2 regions of the Desulfobacula phenolica genome follow, and region 1 is predicted to be linked to the other one. Evidence: riboswitches for the same ligand, from Rfam matches in the RefSeq annotation. Region 1 holds a riboswitch; the other holds the start of a gene.
What was found. Region 1 has a riboswitch for cobalamin ahead of BLT94_RS08105 (helix-turn-helix domain-containing protein). Riboswitches for the same ligand answer to the same signal wherever they lie in the genome.
Positions count from the first base shown of each region.

Region 2: another riboswitch for cobalamin. It lies ahead of BLT94_RS10460 (MFS transporter); the one in region 1 lies ahead of BLT94_RS08105 (helix-turn-helix domain-containing protein).

Region 1 is NZ_FNLL01000004.1:201,124-208,843, forward strand. It holds gene BLT94_RS08080 (class I SAM-dependent methyltransferase) at 1-788, opposite strand, end outside; gene BLT94_RS08085 (ABC transporter ATP-binding protein) at 763-1,605, opposite strand; gene BLT94_RS08090 (FecCD family ABC transporter permease) at 1,609-2,562, opposite strand; gene BLT94_RS08095 (ABC transporter substrate-binding protein) at 2,642-3,757, opposite strand; gene BLT94_RS08100 (TonB-dependent receptor plug domain-containing protein) at 3,836-5,854, opposite strand; cobalamin riboswitch at 6,183-6,359, shown strand; gene BLT94_RS08105 (helix-turn-helix domain-containing protein) at 6,475-7,455, shown strand; gene BLT94_RS08110 (hypothetical protein) at 7,437-7,628, opposite strand; gene BLT94_RS08115 (TonB-dependent receptor) at 7,649-7,720, shown strand, end outside.
Region 2 is NZ_FNLL01000005.1:309,207-316,926, forward strand. It holds gene BLT94_RS10450 (TonB-dependent receptor) at 1-924, opposite strand, end outside; gene BLT94_RS10455 (methyltransferase) at 1,028-2,038, opposite strand; gene BLT94_RS10460 (MFS transporter) at 2,035-3,315, opposite strand; cobalamin riboswitch at 3,419-3,601, opposite strand; gene BLT94_RS10465 (helix-turn-helix domain-containing protein) at 3,703-4,680, opposite strand; gene BLT94_RS10470 (hypothetical protein) at 4,877-5,896, opposite strand; gene BLT94_RS10475 (DEAD/DEAH box helicase) at 5,874-6,323, opposite strand; gene BLT94_RS10480 (BREX system ATP-binding domain-containing protein) at 6,293-6,619, opposite strand; gene BLT94_RS10485 (BREX system ATP-binding domain-containing protein) at 6,770-7,720, opposite strand, start outside.

The DNA.
Region 1 (7,720 bases):
ACAAATTTACAGTCTTTCAAAATAAGATGTTTTTCCAGCAAATCTGAAAGAAAATCATCATATTGTGATGTATCACAAATACCAAGGCGATTTTTCAAATCGTCCAGGGCCTCTTCAAAAGAATCATGTGTCCAGGCAGGCCAGGTGCCGGCTTCTTCCATGATCACGTCAGGATAAATATCCATGCCCAGAAGGGCATTATAGGCAACCTGAAAGTTCGGGCTGTCATAGGGCTGCCCCAAAACGTGCCGGGAGGCTATTGCCATTACGGAATCAGCAAAAGGCGCCCGCAGCAGCATAATACAGGCTTTGGTGGCCGTGGCCGACATTTTGTCTACAAAGGCTTTAAAATCAGCCACACCATACATGGAATGAGATGCCAGGACAAAATCATGGGATGCCACATCATCCTCGGGCCAGATCCCGGTAACAATATCAATATTGTTAATCCCCTGTTTTTGAATCTTTTCCTTCAAGATTTCCTGCATGGCCAACGAAGGGTCCAATGCCGTGACTTTTGCCGCATAAGGGGAAACAAGAAGGGACCATTTGCCGGTGCCTGCACCGATATCCAGCAAGGTTGCGCCTGGATTGTCCTTTAATTTTTGAATCAGAAAATCCCTGGACGAATCCGGCTTTTCCCATCTTTCATCCACCATTTTATCAAAATGCCTTGCCTTGTGCTTCCAGAAGTCATCCTCCGCGTATTCCTTTTTTCTGCCAAAGGCCTTGTTCTGAATCTCACAAAGCTGATTCCACAATTTATACCAATCCGTCAATGCTTCCATTTTTCACCTGTTGTTTTGTTTTCTTCTGATTTAAAACCGGGACGCAGATTTTTCGATTAATCCCTTCGTCTATCGTGACGATTTTTATGGTGATGCCATACGTTATTTCAAGAACATCTTCAGACAACACCTTGTTTGGATCTCCCAGGGCAATCATGGTACGATCCTTTAGAATTCCAACCTTATCAGCATTCAAAAAGGCATGATCCGGGAAATGGGATGCCATGATAATGGTGATGCCCTCTTTTGCAAGACTGTCCACCACCTCTAAAATTTTTATCTGGTTGCCCAGGTCCAGGTGGGAGGTGGGTTCATCCAAAAGCAGAACCCCGGGCGACTGGGTCAGAGCCCTTGCAATCAATACCAGCTGCCACTCCCCGCCCGACAGCCGGTTGCATGGCCTTTTGGCCAGATGGGAAATCCCGATCCTTTCCATTGATTCAAACGCCTTGCGCCGGTCTGTTTTGGAAGGAGAAGAGATCATGCCGATCCTGGATGCCCGTCCCATGATCACTATATCTTCCACAGTGAACGGAAAAACACAAACAAGACTCTGGGGAACAAACCCGATCTTTCGGGCGATTTTCCCGGCACCCAGAGTGTTCAAGTTTTCACCGTCAAGGCAAACACTGCCTTCAAGTGGGTTCAGCAGCCGTGCCATGCATTTGAGCAGGGTGGACTTTCCCGATCCATTGGGCCCGAGAAGACAAAACACTTCTCCTTGTTCCAGATCAAAACTGATCTTTGAAAATACCAGGTCTTTTTCCCTGCCCGTATACCCGAAACAAAGATTGCTGATGTTCACCCGACCTGTCATGATTTAATCCGCTTTCTGACTTTTTCGAAGTAAAAAGGCAAACACAGGGGCACCAAAAATAGCCGTCAGAATGCCAATGGGGATTTCCGTCACAAGAGCTGTTCTTGCAATGGTATCAACTGCCACAAGATAAGCGGCACCGATAAGCATGGACACGGGCAAAAGATATTTATGGTCGGGCCCCACAATCAAACGGCCGATATGGGGGATCATGATGCCTATCCAGCCGATGATTCCGCTGATGCACACTGCTGATGCCGTGGCAATGGTGGCGCTGACAATGATGACGGCTTTTAAGGTTTCCGTGTTGACACCCAGGGATTTTGCATCCTCCTCTCCCATGGCCAGAAGATTGATCCTCCAGCGCACCATGAGCAGGGCTGAAATACAGACAATAAAAACCGGTGCCGTAATCAACAAATCTTTTGACGAAACATGGTTTAAAGAACCCAGCAGCCAGAAAACAATTGCAGGCATTTTGTTCATGGGATCGGCAATATATTTTAAAAAAGAGGTCAATGCGGAAAAAAGAGATCCCACCACAATGCCGGAAAGCACCAGCATAAGGATCGGGGTAATCTTGTAGACTCTTGACAGGGAATAGGTCATGCCCACGGACAAAAGACCGAAGAAAAAAGACACCAGATGAATCATCAATATATTGTCAAACAAAAGAATGGCCAGAGCTGCGCCAAACCCTGCACCGGACGCCACCCCCAGGATATGGGGGCTTACCAGGGGATTCTGGAAAACCCCTTGAAAGGATGCACCGGATATGGACAAAGCGGCTCCCACAAGAATGCCTGCCAGGATTCTGGGCAGTCTGACATCAATGACAACGGCATAGGTTGTCACGGACCAGTCCGGTTCCAGGGGAAAAACAGATGAAAACAAAATTTTCAGCACTGTCATACAGGAAATATCCACCCGGCCAAGGCTTAAGGAAAACAAAATCACCAGAATAAGAAGGCCCCAAAAAAAACGTATCCAGGATTCGGGAGTAAGGGATTTGCCAAACCGCTTGCCATATGGTCTGTTATCCTCGATTTTTAATTCCTTTCATCATCTTGAATTCATAAGTGCCCAGCAAGATATCATGAACCTGAAGGTCTGTAAGGTCAAAATCAAAAATTTCCCGGTAAAAAGTTTTGACAATACCGTTAATGGAAATATCTTCAAACAGGTCGGGATAAGCAATGGCGGCCAGCCACAAGGGAAAAATCACTGCAGATTCCGCCGTGGGGCGGTTGAAAATAAAAACACCTGCCGGCTGGGAATAAATTTGTTTATTTCGAACCGCCCGGATATTTCTCCACTGGGGATCTTTGTACAGGTCGGCTGGTTTTCCGTAATTGATCACCAGAATATCCGGGTCCCATTCCAGAACCTGTTCCATGGAGACTTCGGCCAGGCCGGAATGCAGCCCGGTTCTTTTGCCGATGGTAGTGACGGTTTCAGCGGCATTTTCACACCCGGAAAGCTTGATGCGTTCCTGCATAAAGGTATCTCCGCCCAGGGTCACAAGATGGCTGGGGCTGAACCCCTGAAAAACATTTTTCCTCTTTTGGACCGGAATATCACGGGTTCTCTGTTCTATCAGATGCATGACCCGTTCTAAAAACGCAACATATTTTTCAGCCCGGTCCGGGGCTTGGAAAATGGTTCCGTAAAACCGGATTTCCCTTTTAATATCCTCAATGCCCTCGCCCATGCCGTCTTCAAGAAAGGCAACCGGTATACGGGTTTTATCAAGCACGATTTGACCGTCAATATCTCCTGCAATGGCGATATCCGGGTTTGAATTGATCAATTCCTCTATATTGATATTGCCCGAAGTGGTCCTTGGACCGGGCAATGCTTTGATGGCCGGATACATTTCTTGGACAAGTTTTGACATTTTAAGGGTGTTGGTCACGGCGCACAAATGATCCTGTACCCCCAGTATAAAAGCCACCTGCCCTGTGGGACCACCCAGCAGTGCAATGCGCCTTATGGGATCTGCAACTTGAAATGCGCGGCCTTTCATGTCGGTGACAATGCGGGTGCGATCATAATTTTCGCGGGCTCTGGTTTCAGGATGATGATATATTCTGTAAAATAAAAAAACAAAACATGCTGAAAACAGAAGCAGAAAAATTCTTTTTTTTGTCATGATATATTTTAAAAACGCAAAAACCGACAGGTTCCCCGGATGCCCCGGAGAACCTGGGTATAGGCTAATGCCGGATAATTAAAATTCTCCTTTAAATCCAATAAAAAAACTTCTTCCCTGGCGGGGGTATCCCACTTCCATCTCATAATTTTCATCAAAAAGATTTTTAACGCCGATTTCAAACACAAAAGATTGATCAAGTCTTACCATGGTTTTAAAATTTACAACCCAGAATCCGTCAAGTTCAACCTCATCGTAATTAGCATCCTCATCGTATCTTTTTGAATTGTATTCAGCACTCCCGAAAACGGAAAACCGATCATTGAATCTGTACAAATCACTCAGGTAAAGTTTATGCTCGGATATACCCTCGAGATGATCGTTATCTGCACCGTCAGACTCATTTTTTGCATCCAGATATGTATAATGCAGTTGAAAATCATTATCAGCAATCATATAAGAGGTGAAGGTGAATTCAAGGCCTTTGAAACTTGATTCATCAATATTCTGGTATTGCTCGATATCATCCCCGGAAACAGGATCAGTACCCACAACCACATCTTGAATCAAATCTTCAACCTTGGAATAAAAAAAGGTCAACCCTATACGATTATTTTTGGGAAGGGGTTTTTCAAAACCCAGTTCATAATTGGTTGCCACTTCCTCTGCCAAGTCGGGATTGGCTATTCTGTCATTGTCCAGTCCATCTGTATAAAGTTCCTGGAGGGTGGGCCATCTTGATTTTTTCCCCAGGGAAAAATGCATGTCAAGATCTTCAAGAACCGTCAGCAACACACCTGCCTGGGGATTGAAGGCTGATTCGGAGTCCCTGACAAACCCGTTGTTCACACCGTCATTGGCTTTCTGGGGATTCTGGATGTCATAACTGCTTCCCAGAACAAAGGCAAGATTATCCGTAAGTTTAATATCATCTTCAATACCAAAGGAAACCATTTCCTGTTCATAGTTTTCCCATGGATCGCCTATGTCATCTTGTTCTTCATGAACGTCTTTTTTATAATGAAAAGAACAGCTTAAAGTGTTTTTAGGTATGTAGTCAACCCTGGCCACCAAAGAGCCTCCATAGCTGTGGTCGTCATAGGTGGAGTGCCAGCGGGCATTTGAATATGTGTTGTCACTATAATCTTCCAGCGCATTATAATAGGTGTCGTAAAACACTCTTGTTTTAACGGATAATTGATCCGTCAGCTCCGTGTTCCCGATAAAATAAATGGTTTCCTTGTCCCAGTCCGTAAACCGCCAGTATTTTACCCTTCTTGCCGATGTATCGGGATCTGCGGTGGGAGGAAGCCCTTTTTCCTTTTCAATGGTGTTGAATCCAATTGCATATTCATGGCCTTGTGCCGGTGTCCACCCTAATTTTGCAGCCACATTCCAGTCATCAAGATCCGAGTTCTCCCTTGTGTCGCCGTCTTCATACTGGTTTGCATCAAAATCATCCGACACATCCCATCCATTGGAATTTGTGAACCCTCCTCCCAGGGTAAAATAAAATTTATCCTGGCTTGATCCTATATTGACATTTCCTTTTACCGCACTGTTATCAGTAACTTCCACCCCGTAGGAGCCTTCAAATTTTTCCTGCGGTTTTTGGCTCACAATATTAATTACCCCGCCCATGGTATTAAACCCGTAGAGAACGGAACTGACCCCTTTGCTCAAATCAATCCTTGAAATATTATCCGTTGTAAGGTTACCTGCGTCCACATATCCGTCATTGGGAATGTATAAGGGGATACCATCATAAAAAATAGGGACATACCGAGAACCAAATCCCCTGACATTAATAGAGCTTTCCGCTTTTCTCCCTCCGTTGGACAAAGTAACACCGGGCAAACCGGAAAGAGCTTGTGATATATTTTTTGAATTGGTCAGTTCAATTTGTTCCAAATCAACTGTTTCCACCGTACTTACCCTTGTAATGGTTTCAGCCTGTCCACTGACAACGACCTCACCAAGATCAAAAACATTTTTGTCCGCCCCAGCCGTATCCTCTGCCCATGCGCAATAAGGACTGAAGCATATTAACAATATTAACAAAACATAAAAACTCCCGAGCCTGCTCAAATTTTTCATTTTTTCTCCTTTAGGTTGATTTTTTTTACTCATGGATTCATTTTCTATCCATCCCATCTCTTTGACTGCACCAGCACCCAACAGGCTGTCTGATATTGCAATCAATCCGTTTTTTTAAACGGTTTATTTTCCCTTAAAACAAACAAGTTACTTCATAATTACATTGTAGCCTCTTGTCAATGATATACTGTAATTATTCATCATTTTGCAGCAACAAATAACTATTGCATTGCAAATAAAAACCGAAAACAACATATAAACACTCATAAAAACCACACAAATCACCACACTGAAAATATGCTTGACTTTTCATTGCTTATTCTGTAGCACAAAGTAAATTTTATCTGGTGCCATCGGCTTAATAGGGAATTTCGTGTAATTCGGAAACGGGCCCGCCGCTGTAATCGGGGACAAATGCTGCAATATGCCACTGTTGATATAATGGGAAGGCGCGGCATGAGGATGATCCGCAAGTCAGAATACCTGCCTGGTAAAACATAGGAAAACCGTGTACGGCAATGCCGGTTTCCATTGGATCTATTGGATAAAAAAGGGATATCCCCGGATCGTAAACTATTTACGGTTCGGGGATTTTTTATTTTGGGCAAAGAAATAAAAAAATGGAAAAAAAATTAAAACGTCACACGTTGGATTCTTTTCCGGTAAAAAAAGGCAATTTTGAGACCTGCTGGAAACTACCCCACAAAATAGGCAAAGGAACCATAAAAGAGTTCAGATTAAAAAGTGGTATCCAGGTATATATCTGTAATTACAACAAATCAAACAGACTCAAAGCCAAACACTATGGAGAAACCCCCAAATTCGGTTTCAGATTTTGTCTTTCCGGCACTACAAAATTAACTCTGCATTGTTTAAAACAAAGCCTGACCATAACCCATGGAGAAAGCGGATTTTTTTATTTCCCGAACCGGGATGGATTTTATGAAGATATACCCGGGACTCCGATATATATGGTTGTAATATTGATATCCCCCTCTTATTGGGACATATTGATGGAAGATGAACTGCACGACATCCCCATAAAATTTAAAGCCCCGTTAACAGATAACAAGAACAGCAGCGATCCTTTTAATTGTACGGAAATCATCACCCCTTCCATGCACATGATACTGCAACAAATCATCCACTGCCCTTATGAAGGAGCAAGCCATCGCTTTTTTATCGAAGCCAAAGCAATGGAACTTATTGCTTGCAAACTAAATCAGATAAAACCTGCCTCCCACAAGCAAAAACCGACTCCACGCTTAAAAGCCAATGATATCGATAAAATACATTATGCAGGGCAATTATTGTCCAATAACCTTCAAACCCCTCCAAATATAATTGAACTGGCCAAGACCGTCGGTGTCTCCCGCACCAAGTTTTACAATGATTTCAATCAATTCTACGGCACTTCCCCCATAGAATACCTTCGTTTCAAACGCGCTGAAAAAGCCAGAACCCTTGTTAAAGACGAAAGCTTAAGTATGACTCAAATAGCTTATTCCCTTGGTTACTCAAGTTCCAGCCATTTTGCAAAGGCCTTCAGGGATTATTTTGGCATACCCCCCAGCCGGTATCGTCAAAATGAACGATGGTGATAAAAAAATGAACGCAAGTGATAGCCATAAATATTTTTTTTATGCATATAGATATCTGCAAGATTGCTTTGAACCTGTTCGGTCCTGTGGCTTATGAACAAAAGTTCCATTGTGATCCATATTGACGGCATGCCCATGACACTGCCGATAATTTTAACCTGAACCCGAATCATACAATATCAAGGAGCAAGGAGTGACTATTCAAACAAAAAAATACCATACAATTTTTGTTCTCTTTTTCAGTGTTGTACTGCTGACCTTTTTC
Region 2 (7,720 bases), on a different contig from region 1:
GTAAAGGGCACCGGAAACCGAGAGGAAATCAATTGCATCACCCTTGTGTTTTATGCGTAAAACCTGGCTATTTCCTCCCTCTTCATAGTATTCATCTTCATCTTTTCGAACTTCAAAGGGTTTGGTTGCATGAGGGCCGTTTACAAGCCTGTAGGCACCTATATGGTTATCTGCATCTATGTAATCGGTGGTAACGGATATATCCCATTGGCCCATGGGCTTCCAGCGCAGAGTGGTACGCGCATTTGTCTGTTCGGAATCAGCGACTTGGTCATTGTTGTCGGAAAGATTTACAAAATATCCGTCTGAGTTTGTATATTTGACCGCAGCGCCCATAAACAATTTATTCGTTATCAGAGGACCGCTGATATTTGCACCGGATCCAAGTGTATTATCACTGCCGTAGTCCCCGTAAACTTTGCCCTGAAATTGATTGCCGGGCTGCCTTGTAACTATATTGATCACTCCCGATTCGGTATTTCTTCCATATAATGTGCCTTGGGGACCCTTGAGGATTTCTGCCCGTTCCACGTCAAACAATGTGGTATTTTGCATATAGTGCAAAGGATAACATATGTCATCCACATAAAGACCTGCGGGAGAATGAGTGGATGCCCTGAAAGATGGGATGCCCCGGATCACAATAACATGATCAGTATAATTTTGTTTTATATGTACATTAGGAGAAAATTTTGTCAAATCATGGACATTCTTAATCCCTGCATCCTGAATCATGATATCTGAGAAAACATCAACGCTTACCGGCACTTCCCGGACACTGGCCTCTGTTTTCCGGGCGGTTACGGTTATACTTTCCAGTTTACGGTTATGATCTTGTGTCTTATAAAACTCTCCATGGGCATTGATACAGGATGCTCCCAAAATAACAGCCACCATTACGACCATATTATAAATTGACCTCATCTTACTCTTTTAGCTCCTTTTTTTGATTGAATAGAAAAAAAATGTCTTTGCGGCCTGGACAAAATATTCATGACCAGGCCCGCAGCAATGGGAATCTGCTCTCCTATTTCCGAGCTATGTCCATGTCCATCTGCCCCCAGCAGGTCTGCAAAATTCTGGATTTTACGGTTTTAAAACCTGCATTGAGCATGGCATCGGCAATAACGCCTTGGTCAAAGGGCCTCATTGGATTTTGCATGGCCCACACAAGGGTGCAGAAAACAAAAAAATCCGGTTTTGTTCCCTCATGGGTGAGGCCCTCGGACAGGTTGATGAATACCCCTTTGGGGTTAAGGGCTTCATGGATTTTTTTCATGACCTTTTCCATGTTGTTCTGGGCAAAATTCAAAGTTGAACTGGCCCATATGAGATCATAACCCTTGCCCAGAGAATCTTTGTTGAAATCCCCGGCAAGCACATCTATCCTGCTTTCCAGGCCATACTCCCGAATAAAACCTTTGGCCACTTCCACCACAGGTTTTTGATCAAAAACTGTCCCTTTCATGGTAGGGTGTTTATCCACAATGGCAATGCCGAATATTCCAGGTCCTCCACCCAGATCAAGCATCTTTTCAAAAGATGAAAACTCAGGGAGAGCAGACACTATATCCGACATCTGCTGGGCAATACCGGACCTTTCATTATTGGCCATCCAGGTTGCATTATGCCCCCATTTTTCCCCGGTATCCATCCTGTTTTCCAGGGAAGGCGGGCCGTTTAAAACCAACGTGGACAAGTCTTCAGGCATAAGGCCATACATGCTACCCTGGTGAATAAATCCTTTTCCCAGGCTGGTGGAGTATCCTTCCACTAAAAATGTTTGGGCAATCGGGGTGTTGGAATAGATCCCCCTTTTTTTTAAAAGCAAGTCGCATGCTACCAGGCCGTTTAAAAAGAGCATGGTGTTTTTAGGATGGCCGTTGATCACCCGGGCAAGCTGATCTGCTGTTTGTGGTTTTGACAAGTGGTTGAAGACCTTCAGCTTTATCCCTGTGAGTAGCAGACTTGATTGAACAGATGCATAACACATCCTATAAAGTTTTTCAGGGCTAACATTAACTTGGGGTAAACTCATGGGTGTTGCTCCTTTGTTTGATTGGATTGGTAAAAAAAATTCAGCGGGTAGCGCAGCAGACAGATTCCCATAAAAAGTGTCATAAGAGCGCATGTGCCAAGGCCGGTATATAATTTAAAATAGCCTGTAATATCACAAAGATTTCCGGTTATGGGCATAATTCCCAGGCCTGCCAGATGGGTGATACTGCACAATATGGCATAGCGGGTTGCAGAATTGTGCCCCGAACTTAAGGTCATGATCGTGTTGTAAATCAGGACCATAACAATACCGGTCATCAGTTTGTCCCATCCTGTCATAACCATGATCTGCCATATTACGGGGGATAAATTATGAGATATGAAGGCGGAAAAAAAATTAAGCCCTGCAATTCCCGTGCAGCACATTGCAAAGACCTTTCCCAGCCCCAGGCTTTTTAGAAAAAAACCGCCAAAGATAGAACCCAATATGGTCATGGGAGCCCCGACCCATATGTTTAATTTCCCCAGATCAATGCGATCAAATCCCAGGTCAATCAACAGGGGCAGGCGCAATTGGCTGCCGCCCTGACAGGAGATTGTCAGCAATGCTGAGAATATTAAAAAAATCAGGATATTGGGTTGTCTTAAAAATCTGGGTAAATTGAGAGTTAATCTATCCATTATTCCAGAAGATCCGGGCAAAAATCTGAGGGATATCTCATCATGAAATAAGACCGGGATCATCAATATCAATTGCAGCGCTGCAATCATAAGCAGTGTGGTCAGCCATCCCTGGTTCTCATAAACAATTAGGAAAACGCCTGCCCCCAGCATATAGGCTATGACATAAGCCGTCATCTGAACCGTATTGCCCCAGGGCCTCTCATGGGGTTCAAGCATATCTGTTGCATAACCGTCCACTGCAACATCTGTGGTGGCAAATATCAGATTAAGTACAAATACGCAGATCATGAACAATTTTAAGTTTTCTTCAGGTGGCAATACTGCCAGAAACAGCAGGATAATCTCTGAGATAATAAGCAAAGGAACAATCCAGCTTTTGCGCCTTCCAAGGCCAAGGTTGTAAAAACGATCAACAGCAAAAGCATAAAGGAATTTAAGTGCCCAGGGGCTGTATACCAGAGCAGTAAAGCCAATGCTGCCAAGAGATGCTCCATGGCTGCGTAAAATAATGGGTATCAGGGTCCATGAAAAACAAAGAAAAATTTTTTGTACAATATACATGAGAAACAACAGCCCCATTTTATAATGGAATGAGGCAGCAGTTTTAATTATACCTGTATTGACATCTGTCATAAATTTTATCCAAAAAAAAAACCCGTCTTTGATAATCAAAGACGGGATACCGTTGTTAATCCACGTATATTATCTAATGCTCCCCAATCCACGGAGGAACAATGATATTCAAATCATGCAGTCAGGTCTTCTGGCTTCCGGTTCTTATGATTTGCCGGGCCTTCCCGCCTTTAAAGGCAGTGACATATTTCCAGCTTTCATCCCCGGTTACAGCGGCGGGTCCGCAACGGTTTTTCACCGTTTTCCCTTAAAGCTCTTAGGCTTTTACTGCATTAATATTTGCATATGAAAAACAAATTTCATATTATGAAATGTTTAATATACCGCTTACCAAAGAGAAGTCTTTTGCAGAATGCATTTTATTTTATGAGAGCCGCACAAAAAAGATTATAAATGGGCTATAGATTCCAGACGAACTGATTTCGGGGTTTTTCCGCATTGTCTGCGAAAAGCTGTTGTGAAATTGGCCTGATTATTGTATCCAACTGAAAAGGCGATCTCTGACAGGCTCAATTCCGTGTTCAGCAGGAGAGTCCTTGCTCTGTTAAGTCGTATATTGCGCAGGGTGTTAAACACAGTATCTCCGTAAATCAGCTTGAATCCCTGGTTTAGCTTGTTACGATTGATTCCGACCTGCCGGCTCAGATCGTTGAGGCTTGGAGGAGACTCTATCCTGCTTGTTAAGATATGATATGCCTCCCTTATCTGTTCCGAATCCGGGCGGCTCAAATTTGACGGATAGTTATCCTGATATTCTCCCATTTCCATTAGCTTAAGTGCCACCAGCTCTAAAGCTTTGCTCTCGAAAAACAACCTTTGGATTTCACCCTGGTATGGACAGGCAATGATTTGTTGAAGAACAAGAGCGGTTTCCTTGTTAAAGGCGGACTGCTGATAAAAAGATTGGGTTGTGTTAAGGTCTGTAAGAATTGGAGTGAGGCATTGAGGCAGTTGCATGAACAAGTCTCTGAACGATTGAACTGAAAAATGAATTGATATCCCCAGTTTTTGTTTCCCCGGCAGCGTTTCAATAATGCCTTTGGTTTCAGGAAGATAGGCCAGCACACTGTCTCCAGGAACTCTTTCCATGACCATTCCTTTTTTATCACCTTCAGTGATGGTGCAGCGGTTCCGAAAAGACAGATTGTAGCAGAAACTGACAGGGGCATTGCCAATTTCATAAATCATTCGAAAATTCCGGGAAATTTCACGTTTAGAGATAATCAATCTTAGGCCCGGTCTGAGGCTGATATTTTCAAAAAAAGATTCTCCATTGGAATCGCTATGAGTTATGTCTATTTTTTCAAAATGATTTGGCTTGGTGGAATCTGAACCCTGCTTCCTGATATTGATTTGACGAATCATTTTTTTATTTTCACCATTAAAACAGATTATTGACACTTCCTTGCGGCACATTACACCACAACAATGTTTTATATCTCACAAAAACATTTTGTTTCAAGCCATTTTTCAACCGTATTTTCAAAATCTTCCTTTCAGCCCAAAGCACAACCTTGGTCAAAATCATAAAAAACAGCATTTTGTTTTTGGCAGTGAATCATTAGTTTTTTAAAGCAATAATTTTTCTCCAGCACAGCTTCCGAGTCAGGTATAACAGAAAAAAAGGCCGGGTGTTTTCTTTTACCAGAAAAATTTGATTTTCTAAAAACGCATAGCAATTCCCAAAAATCTGCTTTCTCTGCTCTAAACTAAAATTATTTTGTTCATCCAAAAGATCATCATTGTCTTCAAAAGCTGTTTTTACAGATTTTGTTTTTCTAAGTGCTGTTTTTACAGGTGCTGTTTTTACAAAGGCAGCATGGGTCTGGGATATAGTTGCATATCCCGTCTGCCGTAATTTCAATAATTCTCCAGAAGTTAACCCAGGCAAAAATTGTATGTCTTCGCTTTCAAGTGCAATGTGATAGCAGGACAAAAAACAGTCACAGGACACACAACTGGATTGAAGCCTGTGATCCGCAACAGCTGCCGGGCGGGATAAAACAGTGCAAAAAGTTTTAAAAACCGTTGGAAACGCTGCCTTATAAGCTTTCAGTTCAAACTCATGCCGTTCGTAAAAACAGGCTTTATTTTGTATGTTTTTGCCTGATGAGCGGGTGATTATAAAACCTGTTTTTGCCACCCTGACCAAAATGCCATGAGAGTCTATTATTTTTTTCAAAAGCCGGGCATAAAATGCAACCTGCCACTTATGATGATAGCGCGGTGATGTGCTGCTTTTAATGTCTCCCACTTCAATTACGGCTGTTTTTTCACCATTCACCTCTTTGCCTGATATGACAAGAAGATCCGGGACACCGATACCTCTTATTTTTACGCCGCCCTGCTCCAAGCCATTTATTTCCAATGAATCAACCTTAAGCAGGCATTGGGAAATAAAAACCGGGGTAATCTCATCCCCTTCATGGGATGTGATCTTCAAAACAGACAGGTTCAACTGCTCCAGAAATGCCTTAAACCGCGATTCCTGCGATCCTGTTGATTTCATGGAGATGATGATGGCACCCTGTTGCTTTAAATGGTTCATCACCTGTTCTTCATAACGGATGCCGTGATCCAATGCCAAACAGCCTGTCGCAGGCAACCCGGCTGTTGACAAAAATCAGGATTTTGCGGTACTGCCAGGTATCATACAGATCATTTAGCAATGCCGGAATCTCGGTTTTTTCTTTTTTTATATGCAGCAGTCGAGCGCTTATGTTTCGTTTAACACTTGCCATGACCGATTGTGCAGAATTTTGAAATTCGAAAAATTCAATAACAGCATCCACCTGGGAAATGGTTGCGGACATGGCGATTTTCTGTAGGGGCAGACCTGTTTTACGTTCAAGGCGGATGAAAAGATAAACCAGATGCCGCCCCCGGTACTGGTGAATCAAAGAATGAACTTCATCAATGATCACAATTTTCACACGGAATAAAAACGCTTTAAGATCTGAATTGGAACTGCCCAGCATCACGTCCAGGGATTCGGGGGTGGTGAGCATGATGTCAAGGGTGCCAGTACAGCCTCGCTGGCACCCATCAATGCCCGGTAAACACTCTTAAAATCATGAAACGGAACCTGTCTTGGGTCAAGATTCACATAACTGACCACAAAATTCTGATCCAAAGCCCTCTGTTTAATATAATTGAGGCTGTGGGATTTGCCTTGTCCATATGCACCGCAAACACACAGATGGGAAGATTTATCACTGTCAATGGCTTTAACGCCTTTATCAAAGGCAGTGGCAAGTTGTGTCTCACCAGTTGTGAGCAAGCGCACACCCAGAAGATCAAACAAACCTTAACGTAACCGCTCCACTGCCCTGCGAAGTTCAAAATTATCCAAAGTGTTCAACTGATCCTGAAAATCCAGATCATCCATTCTTGTGTGTCCTGTTTGGGTTTTAGGTTTTGGGTTCTTGTGTTGGATTTTGGGTTATGGTTTTGGTCAATTATCCCAGGAAGGCTGCTTTTGTTCAATTTTTTCAGCCTCCATTTTCCGTCTGGTTTCCACCATCTCCCGATCCATATCCAAATCCTGAGAAGACTGTCCCTGTTCAGCCATATCAAGGATGTGAATCAAATATTTAATAAACAAACGAACCTCGCTGATAACCCCCATTCGCTTCTGGTTGGAACAGATCTGCTCCATCAGCTCATCAGTTACCATCTCCTTTGGTTCCCAGCGGTAGGAAATTCCATGCAAAGTTCGCAGGCACACCCCAAGCTCAACTAACTCTTCGGTCTTAAGCGGGGTTTGATGGATATCCACCAGCACACCCCTGTAATTTAATTTTGCTGATTCACCAATGGATCGGATACGGCTCCACAATGCATCATAAGACTTAAACCCTTTTTCCGACATCAACACATCGGGAATAATGGAAAAAAAGATGTGAAGATATTGTGAAGACTCACTGTTATCAATCAGCAAACGAACATTTTCATAAGCTGCATTACGAATGGAAGCACTTTGTGCCACAACAGTTTCCATCTCATCCATGAGCAGGATCAATTCCTGATGGCCGATATGTCGCAAAAACAAAATCAAAGAGTTCATAAACTGCTTGCTGTTGGTTTTGTTAAGAAACTCATAGATTTGAAACGGCTTGAGTTCGCGTTTGGTCACCTTGCCCCCTTCAAACCAGTGAAGCAACACCTCATGGTCGGCATCCTGTTTTTCTTGATCTTCAAAAACCTCGGGGTCAAACCTGTTGTTCACAAGGGCGGCCAGGGCATTGGCAAAATTAATGTCCATGCCCTGGATATTTCTGAACTCTTCAGACAAAGCCATCCTCTTTTTCCGGGCGTCATCCGTTTTGACCTGAACCGTTGTTGTATCCAGTTTTTCCAGCCATGACGCCAGCATGTTCCTGATACCGATTCCTTGAAAATCACC